DNA from 3 places in the Clostridium sp. 19966 genome. Region 2 is predicted to be linked to each of the others. Evidence: predicted binding sites of a transcription regulator. Region 2 holds the regulator's gene; each other region holds the start of a gene.
The links. Region 2 encodes LexA, which represses DNA repair genes until DNA is damaged. Its sites were predicted from a motif close to CNAACANNTGTTNG; they were not measured.
Positions count from the first base shown of each region.

Region 1 (6,675 bases), on a different contig from region 2:
TACTGTTTCTCAGCCCTCTTTTAACATTGTAGGCAGAATAGTATTCTTGATCTATAAAATTATTTTTTTCTGCCAAATCACTGTAGTATTTAATTTTTTCTAAATATAATTTATCTTCCATAAAATGCCCCCCAATAAAAAAATTCCCCAATATTTTAATAGACTTATTCTATCACACTAATTGGGGAATTAAAATATCAATTTTTACAATATTGAATATTTAACCTATTATCATTGCAACTTTTGCAGTAATAAATTGTTATTTTACAGAGTTTTATCACTTTTATGCAATCTATGAATTTTTTCTTGCATTTTGCTGCCATTCCGTCTTAAGAATGCCGTATAGATACATATCATATCTTTGGGAGTCCCTATAGATATATTCTCTATAGGTTCCTTCCTTTACAAATCCGCAGGCTTCATATAATTTTATAGCTCTTTCATTGTATTGGAGCACATTCAGTTGTATTTTATGAAGGTTTAGCTCGCTAAAGCCAAAATCTAAGAGCAAGGTTAGCGCCTCTTTAGCTAGTCCCTTACCATGAAAATCATATTCTCCTATTCCTATAAAAAGGAACGCTGAACCGCTGGCCCATACTATATCATCATAGCCTAATATTCCTATCAGCCTATGGTCTTCCTTCAGTCTTATGCCAAATATATATCTTTCATTACTCTTTTCAAATTCTTCAAGCATTTCAGATACTTCTTTTTTATTTTGGGTTACTGCTGGTATCATATCGTAATGCCTTAAAAACTCTACATTATTAAACCATCTGTTTACTACATCCAGATCTTCTTCTCTTAAGGCTTCCAGAATTACTTTGTCTCCTTTTAACAGACCTCTCATCTACATTTCAGCTCCTTTTAAAACACAGCTTTTTATAATATATTCACAATAAATTTCTTTTCTAGTTTTACTGGGTGATAAGAACTTTTAGCCTTTCTTAAGCCAACTACACCCAAGTCCTCTTCTCTATTCACACATTTTACATCCTTGTAATATGTTTCGAGAAAAGTTTTGTTTATAAATGCGTAAACACCTTTATAATTAAAATCACCTTTCTCAATGTGGATAATTACCATATCCTCATTCATTTTTTCTCCTATTGTAAAGCCAACCACTTTATCATCCACATATACAGCCATACCTTCTATATCTAAAGCATGCCTATTTTCAATTAAATCTATGGTACCATCTAGTTCATAATCCAGCTGAGCGGTAGAAGAATTTTTATTTTCATTCCAAAATTTATCAAATTCGATGCAATCTCTTGCAACTTTTTCATCCTTCATATCAGCTATCTTATAAGAATAAGTGGATACAAAGGTATTATAGTGATTTTTCTTGGAGTGGTACTTCTTACCAGATAAATTAATTAACTTTTCAGTGTCATATACATAATCAAAATTATCTATATCTTCCATGTATTCGACCTTGTCTCCATAAATATCCTTAAATTCTTCTACAAAATCTTCTTCCACATCTCTAAATAAATTTTGCATATCATAGGACTTACTCTTATATTCTTTTAACTTTTCCACTATTTCCGGCAATTTTTCTTTATCGCAGCCTACTGGCACCATAAAGTATTCGCCTTTGCCAACCTGCTGCTTTTTTATTATAAGTACATCATCAACTATTGCATATTCTACATTGCACATATTTCTCCAGAGATATAAAGTAGTAAAGGAATATTCATAAGTCTTAAATTTATGCTTTGCCACATATTTATCTATAATATCTTTATCTTCTATTTTTATTTTTTTAAATAACATATTAATCATCCTTCCATGGGCGCATAGACATCTGCATTTTCATTCTATCACAAAAACTATGAGTATTTAATAGATTATATTTGAAAAACACTACTATAACACAATTTAATTTTAAGCAATATAATAAAAAATGCAACATATTTATACAGAAATATTTATCTCCATATAATATGTTGCACTCTCATTATTCAGTATTGCTGCATATATTCTGAATTTATCTGCTGTTTTTTTTATTTAACAGCAAATTTTTTCTTCTTCCGGAAGCATATCATGCAGCTTTTTTATAGTTCTGGAAACCCTGCATTTAACAGCATTTTCTGTCAAATTCATTCTTTGGCCTATCTCTTTAAACTTCATGCCGTAATAAAATCTCATTATAAGCATTTTTCTTACATCCTCAGGAAGAAGCATTATCAAACTTTTTATGGAAGAGAATTGATCTTTTATTATTATATCCTCATATCCGCATTCATCTACGCCTTCTAGGAATATTTCCTCGCAAGGCTCTTCTTTATAAGATTTTCTATAATAATCGATCAGTGTATTTCGTGCTATTGTTATGAGCCATTTACCGCTTTTTTGAACATCATTTATCTTATCTCTATGCCTATATACTTTTATGAACACCTCGGAAGTTAAATCTTCCACCTTCCACTGATCCTTTATTGACATATAAATATAATTATATACTACTCTATTATATTCACTATACAATTGTTCAAACAATCTATCCTGTACCTTATCCATTACCAACTGCATTTATTTTTCCTCCCAAAAATTATTTATTTTATCTCCGCAAAATATGTAAATATTTCTCTGTGCATTTTCAATATTAAATGCTAAAAATATTAACCATTTGTCTAAGTCAGACAAACAAATAAAATATAAATAAATATCTTGTATAATTGCTATACTATAATTTTAAATCAGAAGAAAAAATAAGTTGTTACAAAATGGATACAATACACCTACAAATGTATTACACAATTCTTAAGTTTTTATTAAGAAAGATTACAAAATTAATTAGAGCTTTTTATTTAAGAGACTCGATCTCACTAATGAATCACTCCCATACTTTGATCTTATTTCATCTATTGTCTTATCTAGCTTCTGCTTTCTTTCCATTTTATCATCATCAAAAAAAGATAATTGACTTATTTTTGAAGTGGATAAACCTGAGACGCTTATCCCTATGTACCTTAAGGGTTCCCCCTTCCATAATCCTTGAAATAAATTAAAAATTTCTTTTATAATGTCCTGAGTGCAGTCTGTTTTATATTTTAATTTTTTCTGTTTTGAAGCTACTATAAACATATCATTTTTTAGAGATATCTGTACAACATCTGCAAATTTTTCAGCTTCTCTAAGCCTTTTTCCTACGCTTTCACATAGAGAAATTATTACTTTACGAGCATTTTCTGTATCTTTTATATCTACAGCTAAGGTTGTAGAATTTCCTATACTTTTTATATCTGAGGGCTCCTGAGGAGTCACCTTTGAATTATCTATGCCATTAGCATAATTCCAAAGAAGATTCCCATAGCTTTTAAACTTTCTTCTCAATATGTCTATATCATAGCTGGCTAAATCTCCTATTTTATAGATACCTATAGCTTTCAATTTAGGAACAGTGGCTCTTCCAACCATGAATAATTCTTCTATGGGCAGCTTCCACATTTTTTCCTCTATTTCATCTGGGAAAAGTGTATTTAACTTATCCGGCTTTTTTAGTTCCGATGCCATCTTTGCCAACAGCTTATTAGTTGAAACGCCAACATTTACTGTAAAACCCAATTCCTTTTTTATTCTTTCTTTCAAAGCATATGCCACTTTTAGAGGTTCTCTATAAGTTTTTCTCATACCTGTGATATCAAGAAAGCATTCATCTATAGAATATTGCTCTATGACAGGTGTGTATTCCTTTAATATTTCCATCATTTCATTACTGAATTTTCTATATAGCTTATGATCCGGCGGCACTAAATAAAGCTGAGGACATTTTTGTCTTGCGGTATATATTGATTCACCGGTAGTTACATTATACTTTTTAGCTGAAGTAGACTTTGCCAGAATTATTCCATGACGAGTTGATTCATCTCCTCCTACAGCGGAAGGAATATTCCTTATATCAATTTTCTCACCTTTTTTCAGCATATCCACAGCGCTCCAGGAAAGGAAAGCTGAATTTACATCAACATGAAATATAATTCGGTCATATAATTTCTCCATAAACATACATCCCCATAATAAAAATTCATATATCATAAATATTATATACGAACATATATTCTAGCGCAATGTATTTTTATTTACACTTAAGATATTTAAAGCGGAATAAAAAATCCTAGGAACTTTTAATTTAGCCTTAGGGTTTTTTCATTTTACGATTTATAATTCGTATACTTCCATATTTTTTATAGCATCATCCACTAATTGATCTATCTCCAATACACTCTCAGAAGACTTAATTATATCAAGTCTTGGTTTAGTCTTAGGATGCTTTGGAACAAATATAGTACAGCAATCCTCGTAAGGCAGTATGGAAGTATCATAGGTGCCTATCTTTCTTGAAATATCCATTATATCTGTCTTATCAGTAGCTATCAATGGTCTGAATACAGGTCTATCTGCTACATCCGTACTAACTATGAGTCCTTCCATGGTCTGGCTTGCCACCTGGCCTATGCTTTCTCCAGTGGTTATGGAATCTATCTTTAATTGATCTGCAAGCTTGCAGGCTACCCTCATCATAAACCTTCTCATTATTATGGTAAGTTCATTTTCAGGACATTTATCTATTATGGACATCTGTATATCTGTAAAAGGTACCACATAAAGATTCACATTTCCTGTATAGCTCTTGAGTATTTTAGCAAGATCTTTAACCTTTTCCTTAGCTCTTTCGCTGGTGTAGGGATGACTGTGATAATATACGCAGTTTAAGGTAACGCCTCTTCTAGCCATCATGTAACCAGCAACAGGGGAATCTATACCTCCTGAAAGCATGAGCATAGTGCTTCCGTTCATGCCATAAGGAAGTCCACCTTCACCTTTTATTCTTTTAGAATAAACATAAGCTTTTCCTCTTACTTCCACATTTACCACACATTCAGGGTTGTGTATGTCAACCTTCAATCCTTCTACATTCCTAAGTATTTGCCCTCCCACATAGGCTGCCAATTCCATTGAATTTTTAGGGAAGCTCTTGTCCGCTCTTTTTCCTTCAACCTTAAAGGTGGAAGCACTACTTTCTCTCGCTTCTATGATAGCCTGCTCTGAAATAGCCTCCAAAGTAGGTTCCACTTCTGTAACTATGGATACTTCTGCTACTCCGAAGACCCTCTTTACCTTTTCAAGAGTTTCTTCTAAATTTTCGCCGTATATGAACCATCTGCCCTGGTCATTTAAGAATTCATATTTAACACCTTCAAGCACTTTGCTTATATTGTCCTTTAATTTTGCTTCAAATTTTCCTCTGTTAAGTCCCTTTAAAAATATTTCTGAAGCGTATTTTATCAATAAAAGTTTTCTCATATTATCTTCTCCTCAAAAATTTCATACTTTCCTTAAGCTTAGCAATGGTATAATCAACTTCCTCTGCAGTATTAAATTCACTGAAGCTGAATCTTATAGTACCTTTTACCGCTGCATCCTTTAATCCTATAGCCTTAAGCACATGACTATCCTTTGTATCCTTAGATGAGCAAGCTGACCCCGTTGACACATATATATCACCTTCTTCAAGGAGATGAAGCAGCACTTCGGATCTAACTCCCGGAAAAGATACACTTAATATGTAGGGTGAAAACTCCGGCTTAGCAGAGCTGTTTATCAATATATTATCTACACTTCCTAAGCTTTCTATAAAATATTCTTTTAATTTAAGAACCTTACTAAAATTATTCTCTAAGTTAGAATACATTATAGAAGCAGCTTTGGCAAGTCCTGCTGCACCTGCTACATTTTCTGTTCCTGACCTTAAGTTTTTTTCTTGTCCACCGCCATGGATCAACGCTTTAGGCACAAGACCTTTTCTTAAGAATGCAAAGCCTATTCCTCTAGGTCCATGTATCTTATGTCCGCTCACAGAAAGCATATCTATATTGCTCTTTTTCACATCTATTTTATATTTTCCATAGCTTTGAACTGCATCCACATGAAATTTAATTCTTCCGCTGGATTCTTTTATTACTTTTCCTATACTCTCTATATCCTGAACAGAACCTATCTCATTATTAACATGCATTACGCTTACTAATCTGGTATCCTTGTTGATAGCCTCTTTAAGTTCTTCCATGGATATTCTTCCATTATTATCTACATTTAAATAAGTAACCTTAACTCCCTGCTCTTCTAGAGCCTTAAAAGTATTCAGCACACTAGGATGTTCTATGCTTGTAGTTATAGCGTGATTACCTGGAGTCAAAAATCCTTTTATTAAAAAATTATTATTTTCGCTTCCTCCAGAGGTAAATATTATTTCCTCTTTAAGGGCATTTATAGTCTTAGCTAATATTTCTTTACTGTCATTGAGTTTCTTTTCAGCTATAAGTCCTAATTTATGAGCTGAAGAAGGATTGCCAAAATTGTTTTTCATAACATCTATAATTTCTTCAACTACCTCATCATAAGGCATAGTGGTAGCACTATTATCAAAGTAAACTTGCACAATATCACTTCCCATTAATATTTGAATTTATCATTTCAACTCATACATTATATTATATATAACCAGAGAGTTTCAACCTTAACCAAAACTTTGCTTCTTTACAAAATATAAAGCTGTATCAACATAGAGCATCTATATTGATACAGCTTTATAAAAATTATATTAAATCACAAGAATTATTCTTCGCTAAATAGAGGAGTTGAAAGATATCTTTCACCAGTATCAGG
Region 1 is NZ_JACTOJ010000009.1:187,578-194,252, reverse strand. Features, by position in the region: gene IAI10_RS11730 (citrate/2-methylcitrate synthase) at 1-121, opposite strand, end outside; gene IAI10_RS11725 (GNAT family protein) at 293-850, opposite strand; gene IAI10_RS11720 (DUF2156 domain-containing protein) at 883-1,779, opposite strand; gene IAI10_RS11715 (sigma-70 family RNA polymerase sigma factor) at 2,014-2,538, opposite strand; gene IAI10_RS11710 (DNA polymerase IV) at 2,803-4,008, opposite strand; gene thiI (tRNA uracil 4-sulfurtransferase ThiI) at 4,168-5,313, opposite strand; gene IAI10_RS11700 (cysteine desulfurase family protein) at 5,315-6,448, opposite strand; gene cysK (cysteine synthase A) at 6,625-6,675, opposite strand, start outside.
Region 1: the regulator LexA is predicted to act here: its motif matches at 4,057-4,070, upstream of IAI10_RS11710 (DNA polymerase IV).

Region 2 (6,675 bases):
AAGTTTTTGGAGATAATACTATAACTATAAGAGAAGTTCCTTATATACTTGGAAAGCTTGAATACAAAAATATGTTTCTTTCTATGATTGATAGCATAAAAAATTCATCCAGCGCCAAAACTGTGGATATAAAATATAATAATATTGCTACTTTAGCCTGTAAATCAGCAGTTAAAGCTAATCATAAACTAAATGAACAGGAAATAGGTGCACTTTTAAATGATTTAAGATATGCTGAGGAGCCATTTAACTGTCCCCATGGGAGACCTACTATAATAAAAATGACACTATATGAACTTGAAAAAAAGTTTAAAAGAATTCAGTAGATATAATAATTATTATGTAAACTAAACAGGAGATAAATTAATGAAACCTAAAATAATAATTATAGCAGGGCCTACGGCTGTTGGCAAAACAGATATATCTATTAAGTTAGCGCACATGCTAGACACGGAAATAATTTCAGCAGACTCTATGCAAATATACAAAAGGATGGATATAGGATCTGCAAAAATTTCGCCAGAGGAGATGAGTGGAGTTCCTCATCATATGATTGATATAATAGAACCTTGGGAAAGTTTTAGTGTTGCTGATTTTAAAGAACAATCCGAAAAAATAATTTCATCGATGATACAGCATAACAAAATTCCATTAATAGTAGGCGGAACAGGTCTATATATAGACTCTTTAATTTGCAACTATAATTTTACGGATGCAAATAAAGATGAAAATTATCGACTTTATTTAGAAAACTTGGCTAATGAAAAAGGAGCTGAGTATATATTCCATATGCTTCAAGCTGTAGATTTTGAGGCTAGCTTAAAAATTCATAAAAATAATGTAAAACGAGTTATAAGAGCATTAGAAGTATATAAGCTAACCGGCAAGCCTTTTAGCCAGTTTGAAATTGATGAATCAGCTAAATATGATATACCTTATGATGTGTTGTATTTTGTACTTACAATGAAAAGAGAAGCCTTATATAATCGCATAAATTATAGAGTAGATAAAATGCTGGAATTGGGACTTATTGAAGAGGTTAAGCAATTGAAATCTTTCAATTGCAATGCAGATATGCAATCCATGAAAGGTATAGGATATAAAGAAATATTATATTATTTAGATGATAAATATACGCTTGAAGAAGCCATTGAATCTATAAAAAAGGGCAGCAGAAACTATGCAAAAAGGCAGCTTACTTGGTTTAGAAAAGATAGCAGAGTTCATTGGATAGAAAAAGAAAATTTTCGTTCTGATAATGATATTCTTACTTACATGATAAATTTAATAAAAAAATAATTCATATATTAAAAGGATTTTTTATAATTATATAGAATTAATAAAAAAAGAGGTATTTGGAGGGATAACATAATGAATAAAACAACTAACAATTTGCAAGATATTTTTTTAAATAATGCTAGAAAGAATAAAATAGTAGTGACAATCCATCTAGTGAATGGATTTCAATTAAAAGGCTTTGTAAAAGGTTTTGATAATTTTATTGTGGTTTTAGATAATGATGGTAAGCAGATGATGATATATAAGCATGCTATATCTACAATCACTCCAGGAAGAAACATACTTTTTAACAATACAAACGAAGATGAAAATATAGAATAATAAAAAAGAATAGGCTGTAATTGCCTATTCTTTTTTTATATGCTAATATTGTTACGGAGGTATGTGAACATGAATATTAACACTAAAGATTTTTTAAAAAGCAAATATAAAATAAAAAATGAAATCATAGAACTTATTGAGAGAGCAGAAAAAGAAGTAGCTGAAGAATTTGAATACTATGATGATATAAAGCAACTAAATCAATTAAAAGTATTAGCAGCTTTTCAAGATGAAAGAATAAGTGAATCACACTTTACTAATAGCACTGGCTATGGCTATGGAGATATAGGTAGAGACTCTTTAGATAAGGTCTTTGCTCAAGTCTTTAATACAGAAAGCGCACTAGTTAGACCTCATTTTGTTAATGGTACTCATGCTATAGGAACGGCTCTATTTGGTAATTTAAGACCTGGCGATACTCTACTGACTATAGGAGGATTACCTTATGATACATTACATAATATAATAGGAATTAGCGATAAAGAAAAGCTTGGTTCTCTAAGAGAATACGGAGTTAAATATAAGCAAATTAATTTATTAAATGATACTTTTCAATTAGATAAAATAAAGTTTGAATTATTAAACGATTCATCGATAAGACTAATTCATATTCAGAGATCTACTGGTTACGGATGGAGAAAATCATTTTCAATAGATCAAATAGAAGGAGTCATAAAATTTATAAAATCTATAAGAAATGATGTTATTTGTTTCGTAGATAATTGTTATGGAGAATTCATAGATATAAAAGAACCTACAGATGTAGGTGCAGATTTAATGGCCGGATCATTAATAAAAAATGCTGGAGGAGGTCTGGCTCCTACAGGTGGATATATTGTAGGAAAGAAAGAATTTGTTGAACAAGCATCCTATAGATTGACTGTTCCCGGAATAGGAGGGGAGTGTGGTTCAACTTTTGGAGTTATGAGACAGCTTTTCCAAGGGTTATTTTTAGCTCCTCATATATCTATAGAAGCTGTAAAAGGGGCTGTGCTGTGCGCTAAACTCTTTGAGTTAGCAGGGTTTGAGGTGTTGCCTAAATACAATGATAGGCGAAGCGACATAATTCAAGCTATAAAATTTAACGATAAAAATAAACTGATAAATTTTTGCAAGGGTATTCAGAAGGGATCGCCTATAGACTCTTTTGTAGAATGTGAACCTTGGGATATGCCAGGGTACAATGATCAAGTAATAATGGCTGCTGGCGCTTTTGTGCAAGGAGCCTCCATAGAATTATCTGCCGATGCTCCAATAAGAGAACCTTATATAGCATATTTACAAGGTGGATTAACTCTAGAACATGTAAAAATAGGGTTGATGATTGCTTTAAATAATATACTTTAATCAAAAAAGAAAGCTGCAGTAGTTTACTCAGCTTTCTTTTTGTTAATATGCTCTATAAAGACCAACAAGCCTTCCAAGAATTTTACAATCTTTAACAATTATAGGATCCAAATCTTTGTTTTCAGGTTGAAGCCTTATATGGTCTTTTTCTTTATAAAAAGTTTTTATTGTTGCTTCATTATCAATGAGAGCTACTACTATATCTCCATTATCAGCAATATCTGTTTTTTCTATTATCGCCATATCTCCATCTAAAATACCAGCTTCTATCATACTAACACCTTTAACATTTAGTATAAATAATTGATTATTATTTTTTACATAATTTAAAGGTATGCTGAAAGTATCTTCTATATTTTCAAAGGCTAAAATAGGCATACCAGCAGTTACTTTGCCTACAATAGGTATATTTATCATTTCTCTTTTACTGTTTGCTAATTCCGTTATCTCTAAAGCTCTTGGTTTAGTAGGATCTCTTCTGATTAAACCTTTCTTTTCTAATCTTTTTAAATGACCGTGAACAGTTGAAGTTGACTTAAGTTCTACTGCTTCACATATTTCTCTCACTGAAGGTGGATATCCCTTATCTTCGGTATATTTTTTTAAAAAATCGTATACTTCTTTTTGCTTAGTATTTCGTTCAGTCATAGTAATACACCTCTCAATCATAAATTAATTATAACATTATTTATATCAAATATCAAACTTACGTTCTATTATTTATTTTTCTATTGAAATTTAGTTCTTATTTCATTATACTATTGTAAGTGTAGGATATTATAAATTAATTTTATAATATATAATATTGTAAAAGGAGATACTTTTATGAGTAAAATGTGTTTATTTAATTCAAATAAATTATGTAATGACTGCGGTGAATGTAATATCTGTGATTTAGATAGCAGCAAAATTTGTGATAATTGTGGTAAATGTTTAGAAGAAAATAATGATGATTACAGAGAAGTTATAGTAGACAGTATAGAAGAAGATACTATGCAAGAGGAACTCGTTTTAGACGTAAGGGATGAGTTCGATGATAACTCTGATCCTGTAGAATATATAGAAGATGTAACTGGCTTAGGCGAAACCCTAGAAGATAAAGACAATGCTATTTTTGAAGAGTTATTTCCTGGATTTTTTATATCAAAGCATTTAAAGAAAAGCGATATATAAATCACACAATTAGAATTATAGAGCTTAAGAAATCAAAAGCCTTAAGCTCTATAATTCTACTACATATCATTTAAAGGGTTTGAATTTACAGCCTGTCTCAATTTATCATCATCAACATGAGTATAAATTTGTGTAGTGGATATATTTTCATGGCCTAAAATCATCTGAAGGCTTCTTATATCAACTTTTCCGTGCTTATACATAAGTGTAGCTGCAGTGTGTCTTAACTTATGCGGAGTATATTTTTGCTCATCCAATCCTGCTTCTCCAATATATTTTTTAACAATTCTTTCAACCGTTCTTTTATTAATTCTGCATTTCCTTTCGGAGACAAATAAGGCATCTTTGTGTTGAGAAGGAATTTGCGTTTGCTTTTTGCTTCTTTCTATTATGTAATTATTTAAAGCACTAATACAGGAATTATTTAAATATACAGTTCTTTCTTTATTTCCTTTACCTATTATAGTTAAAGTATCTCCTTTTATATTGCTAATATTGATACCGCACAATTCAGATAAACGCATTCCACAATTTAAAAACAATGTTATAATGCAATAATCTCTAACATAATTGGAATCTGTTTTATCCATTTTAGTAAGTAAAGCTTTGCTTTCATCCAAGGTTAAATATATAGGATGTCTTTTTTGAATTTTGGGGGATTCTAATTCAAGGGTAGGGTTTTCATCTAAAAATTTAGCCTTTCCATATAAATATTTGTAGAATGATTTCAAAGTAGCTACTTTTCTAGCTCTAGCATATGTACCATTGTTTCTATAATTTTCAGCAAAAGAAAGAAACGCAAATAAATCAGCTAATTTAATTTTCTTTATAAAATTATCATCTATATCGTTAATTTCTATTTCTTCAAATTCTAAATTTTTGTCTGCTAAACCCTTGTATATTTTCATAAACCTAAAAAAGGTAAGCAAGTCTACCTTATATGCATTTATAGTATTGGGAGACTTTCCTTTTATAGTTGATAAATAATTTACAAACTCTATAACTCTTTCAGGAAACCTTGTATCAGATATAATATTAAAATCATATTTCATACTTATACCAAACCTCCATAGGGGATAATTAAAGTTTTATGAGCATCAATAAACGCTTCTATGTTAATTATAGCATAAATTCCATACTTTTTTCAACCACATGTCGCTAAATGGTTATTTAGCGACGTATATTTAAGGTAAAATAGATCATATTTCTTTAAGTTTTATTGCTTTTGCAGCTATAATCCCAATTCCCTTTTATAAAATTTAATAAACAAATCATCAAATTATATTTGTTGTCGTAAAAAAATTATTAAAACAAATAATGTTGAATATCTGCTAAAGCGCGTTTTTACTTTATATATAGTAATTGTCGTTTATTAAGCTATTTATGCAGAAAATTTCTTTTTTCATTTTTGCTGATTTATTTTGCATTTATAACTTATGTATATTTATACCATTATTTCCCATCCACAGATTGAGTATAATTACGAAAATTATATATATAAACATTTTAATCCCAATTTGTGGATATATATCTTTTATAATTTTTTATAAAAAAATAGAATTCTCTTATACAAGAGAATTCTATTTTTAATAATTTTATTTTTTATAAATTAATTTCAGCATGAACGCCGATTATATCTTTATTAGATTCCAATATAGGTTTTACACACTCATTAACAAAATCGTCAACCTGAGAAGGAGCTCTCCCTACAAATTCAGAAGGATCAATGATATCAAGAATTTCTTTTTCACTCATATTGAAACCTTCATCATTAATAATTCGTTCTATCAAATCATTGTTTTTGCCTTCTTGTTTAACTCTAGAAGCAGCAGCCATAGAATGTATTCTAATTCTTTCATGTAATTCCTGTCTATCCCCACCTTTTTTAACTGCTTCCATAAGTATATTCTCAGTAGCCATAAAAGGTAATTCATTTTTTACATGAGACTCTATAACTTTCTCATAGACAACCATATTTTCTGATATATTTAAATATAAATTTAACACTCCATCCAAAGCTAAAAAGGCTTCAGAAACAGATAATCTCTTATTGGCAGAATCATCCAATGTTCTTTCAAACCATTGAGTTGAAGCTGTTATGGCTGGATTCATTGCATCAACTATAACATATCTAGATAAAGCGCTTATTCTTTCAGATCTCATAGGGTTTCTCTTATAAGCCATAGCTGATGAGCCAATTTGATTTTTTTCGAAGGGTTCTTCTACTTCCTTCATGTTTTGTAGCAGCCTTAAATCATTGCTAAATTTATATGCACTCTGAGCTATTTCTGATAAAGTATTTAAAACTATTGAATCAAGTTTCCTTGGATACGTTTGACCTGTAACCATATAAGAAGCTTCAAATCCCATGCTCTTGCATACCATTTGATCAAGTCTTTTTACCTTATCCTCGTCATCGTTAAATAGATTCATAAAACTAGCTTGAGTACCCGTAGTTCCTTTAACGCCTAATAATTTAATATTGCTTATAGCAAAATCTAGATTTTCTAAATCCATGGTAAGATCTTGAATCCA
Region 2 is NZ_JACTOJ010000005.1:150,286-156,960, forward strand. Features, by position in the region: gene mutL (DNA mismatch repair endonuclease MutL) at 1-326, shown strand, start outside; gene miaA (tRNA (adenosine(37)-N6)-dimethylallyltransferase MiaA) at 367-1,299, shown strand; gene hfq (RNA chaperone Hfq) at 1,372-1,620, shown strand; gene IAI10_RS06995 (methionine gamma-lyase family protein) at 1,690-2,967, shown strand; gene lexA (transcriptional repressor LexA) at 3,010-3,615, opposite strand; gene IAI10_RS07005 (hypothetical protein) at 3,793-4,140, shown strand; gene IAI10_RS07010 (tyrosine recombinase XerC) at 4,200-5,192, opposite strand; gene purB (adenylosuccinate lyase) at 5,743-6,675, opposite strand, start outside.

Region 3 (6,675 bases), on a different contig from region 2:
TTCACCTTCTTATTAGTATAACTTCAAATAAATATCATTACTTTTTCACTCTTCAAAATTTCTTTATTGACACAACTCTTTCAATACTATTTTGCCGCATTTTCCTACGAATAAAGACAGATACTTACAAATCATCTTACTTTGTTGCCTTGTTCCATTTTTATATATACACTCCAATTTATATTTTAGTATGTCAAGCACCACATGAAACCTTTTAGAACCTATCATTAATAACACATTTCCTCTGCATCTGTTAAATTGTAAATTTCTTCAGTTTCCTGTAAGTTTCAGCCATCTGTACCCGTTATTATCTAGAAGCATGTTATATCTAATAGTGCCTGTCCGTACATTTTTATTTGATAACCAAGAAAATATTCAACAGATTGGCTTATGACGGCTACTCATGGTTCATATTTTCTTGCTCTTTTTTCTACATTTCTTAGGAATACTAAGCTTTGAGTTACATTAGTATATATCATAAGGTAAACTTCATCACAGACTAACAATACTCTTTCATTTCTGTCTTTGTTCATTTCCTGCCATCAGCAGGTAATAATATTAAAATATAAGTTCTTTTAATAATGTCATAATTATTTTGTAAATCATGAGTATCAAAACAAATATATCTTGTATTAGTCTTAATAGAGCTATATCCATTCCAAAGAAAAGAATCACTTCCCATTGCTATATCTTTTAAAAGCAGGCAAGGTCATCATAAGTATTATCTTAGCTTTCTTTAATTGTTTTTCCTTTGCCTTTTTATCAAACAGATTATATAAATCTAATAGCGTATGATCATCTTCATTATTAATATTGGTTATAATTATATTCAGGTTATGAAAAGTTATTATATAGCTATAAGTGTTACCCTCACACCCTCTCCACCACCATCCACCCCTGATTCCTCGCTATCTGGTGCAGTGGCAGTATGCTTTCTTTAAACTTATTTTCAAAATCGCTTTTTTCAGCATACCTGTAATAATCATAGAGCTTGTCAACTTTTATCACATTAAAATAGTCCTCCAAGCATTATCCATTCTTTTTTCACAGAAATAAGAGAAGGCTTCATATTGCAAGCTACTGAAGTCCTTCATGTATGCGTCTAAAGAAAGCAGCTTATCACTTTTGGAACTATCTATATTCTTGAATGTTGGAATTAGATTCCACAGCTCGTTATGCATCACAAAACTCCAAGGGATAAAGTGGTCTATGCTTAAACTTCCGTATTTTTCAAAGTTTATATCTACAAATTCTTTTCCTGTGTACATATCCCTTATATTTCTTTCACTTATAACAGACTTCCATAGCTTGGTAGCCTTAAGTAAGTTTCTACTGTTATTAGAAGGTGCCTCCAGCTTAAAAACTATTGCAGGCACATTAGAATTTCTTTTTTGCAAAAAGTCCGCCAGGTTATAGTAAATCCACGCCTTAATAATTTTATAATTGGAGATAAGATATTCTGCCCAGCCCTCATTTAAAATGATTTTATTCTTTTCTCCCTTTACAATCTTGTATAGGCACCTATCATCTTCAAGGGATAGCTCAGCTATAGCTCTTTCTACTTCATGCTGCTTCTTGACCTTTATTTCTTCTTTAAAAAATGGAGCAAGCAGTCTATAAGGCACCTTGTAGGTAAGTTCCTTCATTATTTTATTTAGCTCCTTGTCCTCGCAGCCATAAGCAAAATCCACTATTTTTCTTTCATCGCAATTGGCCTTGTACTGTGATTTTTCCGCTATATAATCTATAGACCTGTATAAAACATCGGACATACCAAAACTAAGCCTAAACTGCCTTATGGGATACCACGCCTTTGCAATCATTCTTGCTATTATCCTTTTAGATTCAATCTCAGTTTTGCCCTCACTAACCTCTTCCAATATTCCCAGCAGCCAATACATTTTATAGCTGGCAGACATATCCTCAAGCACCTTGGAAAAGGTGCTTGAATCCACTTTCTGGCTAGAGGGCAAGCACTCTCTTACTATTTCCTTTGATAAAAGGCTATTTATATTCAAATCAATCCTATCACTCATAACAATTCTCCAAGTCTTTTTCGTCATTGAAATCTACATTTTTATCCATAATACCATTTTAATCCCTAATCCCTGCCCCTTTAACAAAAAAAGAGAAAATCTCCAAAATTTTCTCTTTTCTCAAATTAACCAAATTTAAAATATTAAATTTTTATTTTCTCTCCGTTTCATATAATCCTGGCTAAAAAACTTGCTTTTCTGCCTTTATATACCTAAAGCTATATTTTAAATATTATCCACTTGCAGGTTTCTAATTCATATTTTAATTCAAATATGCGCTGTGTATTGTTGATTGTGCTTTGGCACCTAAATAGCCACATATAGTTACCGGCTAATTTCTCAATATGCTTTTCTATTATCCTATCTATTTTAACCACTATGGCAGTATTATCTTCCACTTCAAATTTCATTCTTAAGGGTCTAATATCCCCTTTGGCATCTGTATAGGAAATAACTTCAATAGGTTTTGCAACTACCTTCATTAATACATACACCTCTCCTTACAAAATGCTGGACATCAATGGATATTCTTCTTCACCAACACCGCCCAGCATAGGACTTAAGCCAGAATGAAGAAAACAGGACTTGATTACTGAATTATGTCCAAACTTTATCCTTATATCATCAATAGCTTTATTTATTTTTCTATCTTTTTCATAGTCAAAGGGTTCAAGCAGGGAGGTTTGGTAAAAATCATTTCCACAGAAATCTGTTACATGTACTCCTAGATGTCTTATGGGGTTGCCTTTCCATACATTATCAAACAGATAGCAAACTGCTTCATGTATTTTTCGTGTAGAATCTGTGGGCACAGTAAGTTTTTTTTGGCGGGAATAGGATATCATATCGCTTCCACGTATACTTACTGAAACCACAGTGCAGCAATTATTGGAGTCTCTAAGCCTCATGCCTACAGTTTCGCATAGTGCTAGGAGGACCTTATGCGCTGTCTCACTGTCCTCTACGTCAAAGGCTATTGTTGTACTATTGCCAATGCCTTTCATTTCTATGTGGTTGCTTTTTCTTACCTCTGAATTATCTATACCATTGGCGTAATTCCAAAGTAGTGTACCCTGGCTATTGAATTTTCTTTTTAATATAGACAAATCATAATTAGCAAGGTCGCCCACCGTATTTATATTTAGATTGTGCAATTTTGGTGCCGTTGCACGCCCCACCATAAATAGGTCTTCAACAGGGAGTATCCACAGCTTTTCTTTTATTTCCTGGGGAAACAATGTATGGATTCTATCAGGTTTTGTAAAATCTGATGCTACCTTCGCTAATAATTTATTTTGGGATATGCCTATATTCACAGTAAACCCTAGTTCTTTCTTTATTCTTTCTTGAATCTTTTCTGCTAGCTTCATATAATCAGGATATAAATGTTCCATGTTAGATAGATCCAAGAAGCTTTCATCCACTGAAAATCTTTGTATTTGCGGTGTGTATTCTAACAGCATTTCATGCATTGCTGCACTTGATTTCATATATAACCAATACCTGGGAGGAACAACTACTAATTCAGGGCATTTTATTCTTGCATTATAAAGGGTTTCACCAGTTTGAATTCCAAATTTCTTTGCTGGAATAGATTTAGTCAAAACTATTCCATGACGGCTAGCTTCAGCCCCTCCCACTACGGATGGAACAGTTCTAAGATCCAGTTTCTCACCTTGCTGCAATCTATAAGCAGCTTCCCAACTTAAATAAGCAGAATTTACATCTATATGGAATATTAATCTACTCATTTCCTCACATTCCTTTTCTTTCTACTATACATATTCTATTATAAGAACAAGTATTCTTAATATAAAGATATTTTTGCGATCGTATGTTCTTATTCTATGAAATTAATTGCCTCTGTATACTTATATCTAGATATTTATCTCTTTTATAGCTAAGAACAAGTGAATAAGTAAAAATTAAGAATTAAAAATAATTGTAAAAGCATAAGATAAAAAACGAGCAAGACACTCTACGAAATTTAACGTAAGGTGTCTTGCTTACTTATAGTTCCATTAGGATTATAGACATAAGAGCATTCTTTTTGATGATATTGTGCAAACTGTTTATTCAGATTCTATGCTTTTTACCCATATAATAATATTACTTTTTCTTTACGGGAATCCATATTTCCCCGAAACCATTCTGATGTTTCGCCAATCCGTAATACATTTCAAACTGAATGCCTTCAATTGCTTCAAACTCAGATGTAGGAAACCACTCCGAAAAAATGCGTTTCCAAGCACTCTGCATCTCACATTCAGGCACATCAAATATTGCCCATGTTGATGGAGGAACTGAGAGCCTTGTGAACCTTGAAGGGATTGATAAACCCTTGGGTAAATAATTACATAACATGTACTTAAATGTTGTTTCTGAATAGTCATACAATGCAGAAATCGTATAATTGTCATCAAAACGGCCTAAAAGATTATTGATAGTATCTGTTGTACCGTCATCATCACATCTTTTAAAAAATAATGGAACCTGATCAAATGCTTTTTCTTGATCTGTGCTAATTTCAGTGTAAACACCAAATACATCAAATGCCTCTCTTTGTTCAATACGATAATTCATTTCAGTATCTCCTTTAATTGATATTGAGAAGGTCATTTTGGGAAAGGCTTTTAGTGAAACACCAATATCGCGCGCTGATGTTGGCATTACTCCATGTAGTTTTTTAAACGCTCTGCTAAATGCTTCAGGCGATTCATATCCATACTTAAAAGCCACATCAATGATTTTAATATCACTAGTTTGCAAATCAAAAGCGGCTAAGGTCAAGCGTCTACGCCTTATATACTCAGACAGTGGCACATCAGTGATGGATGAGAACATTCTTTGAAAATGATAAGTTGAGCAGCAAGCAATTTGTGCGGCTTTATCATACGAAATTCTATCAGCCAGATTTGATTCAATGTAGTCAATAGCCTTATTCATACTGTTTAACCAATCCATTAATTTCCCTTCTTTCAAGATTCATATTATCATATTGAAGTATTTGAAACCTTGCATTTGATGCACGAAAAAATCATGTTCGCTAAAAGACTCCAAAGAACTGTCCTTCTGAGACCTTCATAAAGATTCTCAATTTCTACATCTATCCTATCTTTACAACCCCACTGATTTTTTCTATCTAACTAGTGCTTTAATACACCATTTCGAAATACTTTACAATTAGATTTATATATATTTCATAAACCTCTTTTCTTCTTTATCAATGTTAAAACCTAAATTACGGTATAACCCTATGGCTGATTCATTACTTGTAAATACCGTCAATTTCACCTTCTCACAACCCTTTTCAGACAATAAATCCATAACCTTTCCAATCATTATTTTGGCATAGTGTTTTCCACGATACTGCTCTAATACAGATACTGACTCAATTTCGGGAATATCATCTCCATCCTGATCTACCATAACAGCGCCAATTAATTTATCCCCGTCAAAGGCTCCATAGACCATGAAAAAATCTGAATCCATGTATCTAAGCAGCCTCTGCATATCCATAATGTCATCCGTAAAACATTTCCATTCCAGTTCCCTCAGATACTGTTCCTTTGCTTCCTTTGTAGCAAGGGAGAACTCACGAAATGTTATAGCTGAATCTTCGCCATTATATGAATACTGTTTAATTAAATTTATAGGTGCGCTCATGAAATACAGGCTATTATGCTCCTTATCGCCCTTTTTCAATGCAAACTCATTATATATAATTTCATTCACGGAATTGCCAACACATAATTGACACTTATGATTACTAAAACTTTTCCTTATCTCCACAGCCCTGCTATGTACAGCATCATACAGCTGATCAAGCACATCATCAACCCTCTCATATTCAGGCAGGACTCTGATGTTATAGAAAATTCGATTTTCTGCATAACTTGGTGCCTCATATGGCTGCTCACACATCACCATGACCTGCCCTTTTCCTATCAGTTTATCACCATCAAGGCAAACAAATACATTTTCCCATTGTTTATTAGTATCACCATGATACCAATAAACACCTCCCGGATATTTGCTTGATACTGTCTGCCACAAATTCCACAGTCCATTTCCATGCTTTTTTATATCAAGTTTTTCAATCGTATACCTATCACTCATTTTCGCTCTCTCCATTATATCATTGTTGTTAAAAGTCATATAACAAAAAATCCCATGTCTTTATAAGCTGCTGACTTAATGTAAGTATAAAGTAATATTGAATTTACTGCTATCCATTTCATGCCCGATTCTGCACATCGGAACAATAATATCATCCTTGCCAAATAATTTATAAGTCTCAGTTTCTTCTACCCTAAACTTTATTGCATCTGCCTCTCTGATTGCTATATTGATATGAATTGATGGATAAACTTGAATACTGACTCCTTTGCTGCGGACAGATGCTTGAGTAATTCCATGAAACTGTTGAAAGGCACGGGTAAATGATGAGTGTGTTTCATATCCATATTTTAAAGCAATATCTATGATTTTAGCATTAGATTTTTGAAGATCAAAAGCAGCTAAAGTCATCTTTCTTCTCCGTATATACTCGGAGATTGGGATTCCAACTAGAAAAGAAAATATCCTTTGAAAATGAAATACAGAGGTTCCTGATATTTGGGCAGCCTTTTCATAGTGA
Region 3 is NZ_JACTOJ010000053.1:1,803-8,477, reverse strand. Features, by position in the region: gene IAI10_RS23905 (hypothetical protein) at 402-533, opposite strand; gene IAI10_RS23900 (hypothetical protein) at 871-1,008, opposite strand; gene IAI10_RS23895 (HNH endonuclease domain-containing protein) at 1,005-2,036, opposite strand; gene IAI10_RS23890 (hypothetical protein) at 2,255-2,518, opposite strand; gene IAI10_RS23885 (DNA polymerase IV) at 2,537-3,787, opposite strand; gene IAI10_RS23880 (effector binding domain-containing protein) at 4,146-5,000, opposite strand; gene IAI10_RS23875 (GNAT family N-acetyltransferase) at 5,226-6,155, opposite strand; gene IAI10_RS23870 (helix-turn-helix transcriptional regulator) at 6,231-6,653, opposite strand.
Region 3: the regulator LexA is predicted to act here: its motif matches at 3,864-3,877, upstream of IAI10_RS23885 (DNA polymerase IV).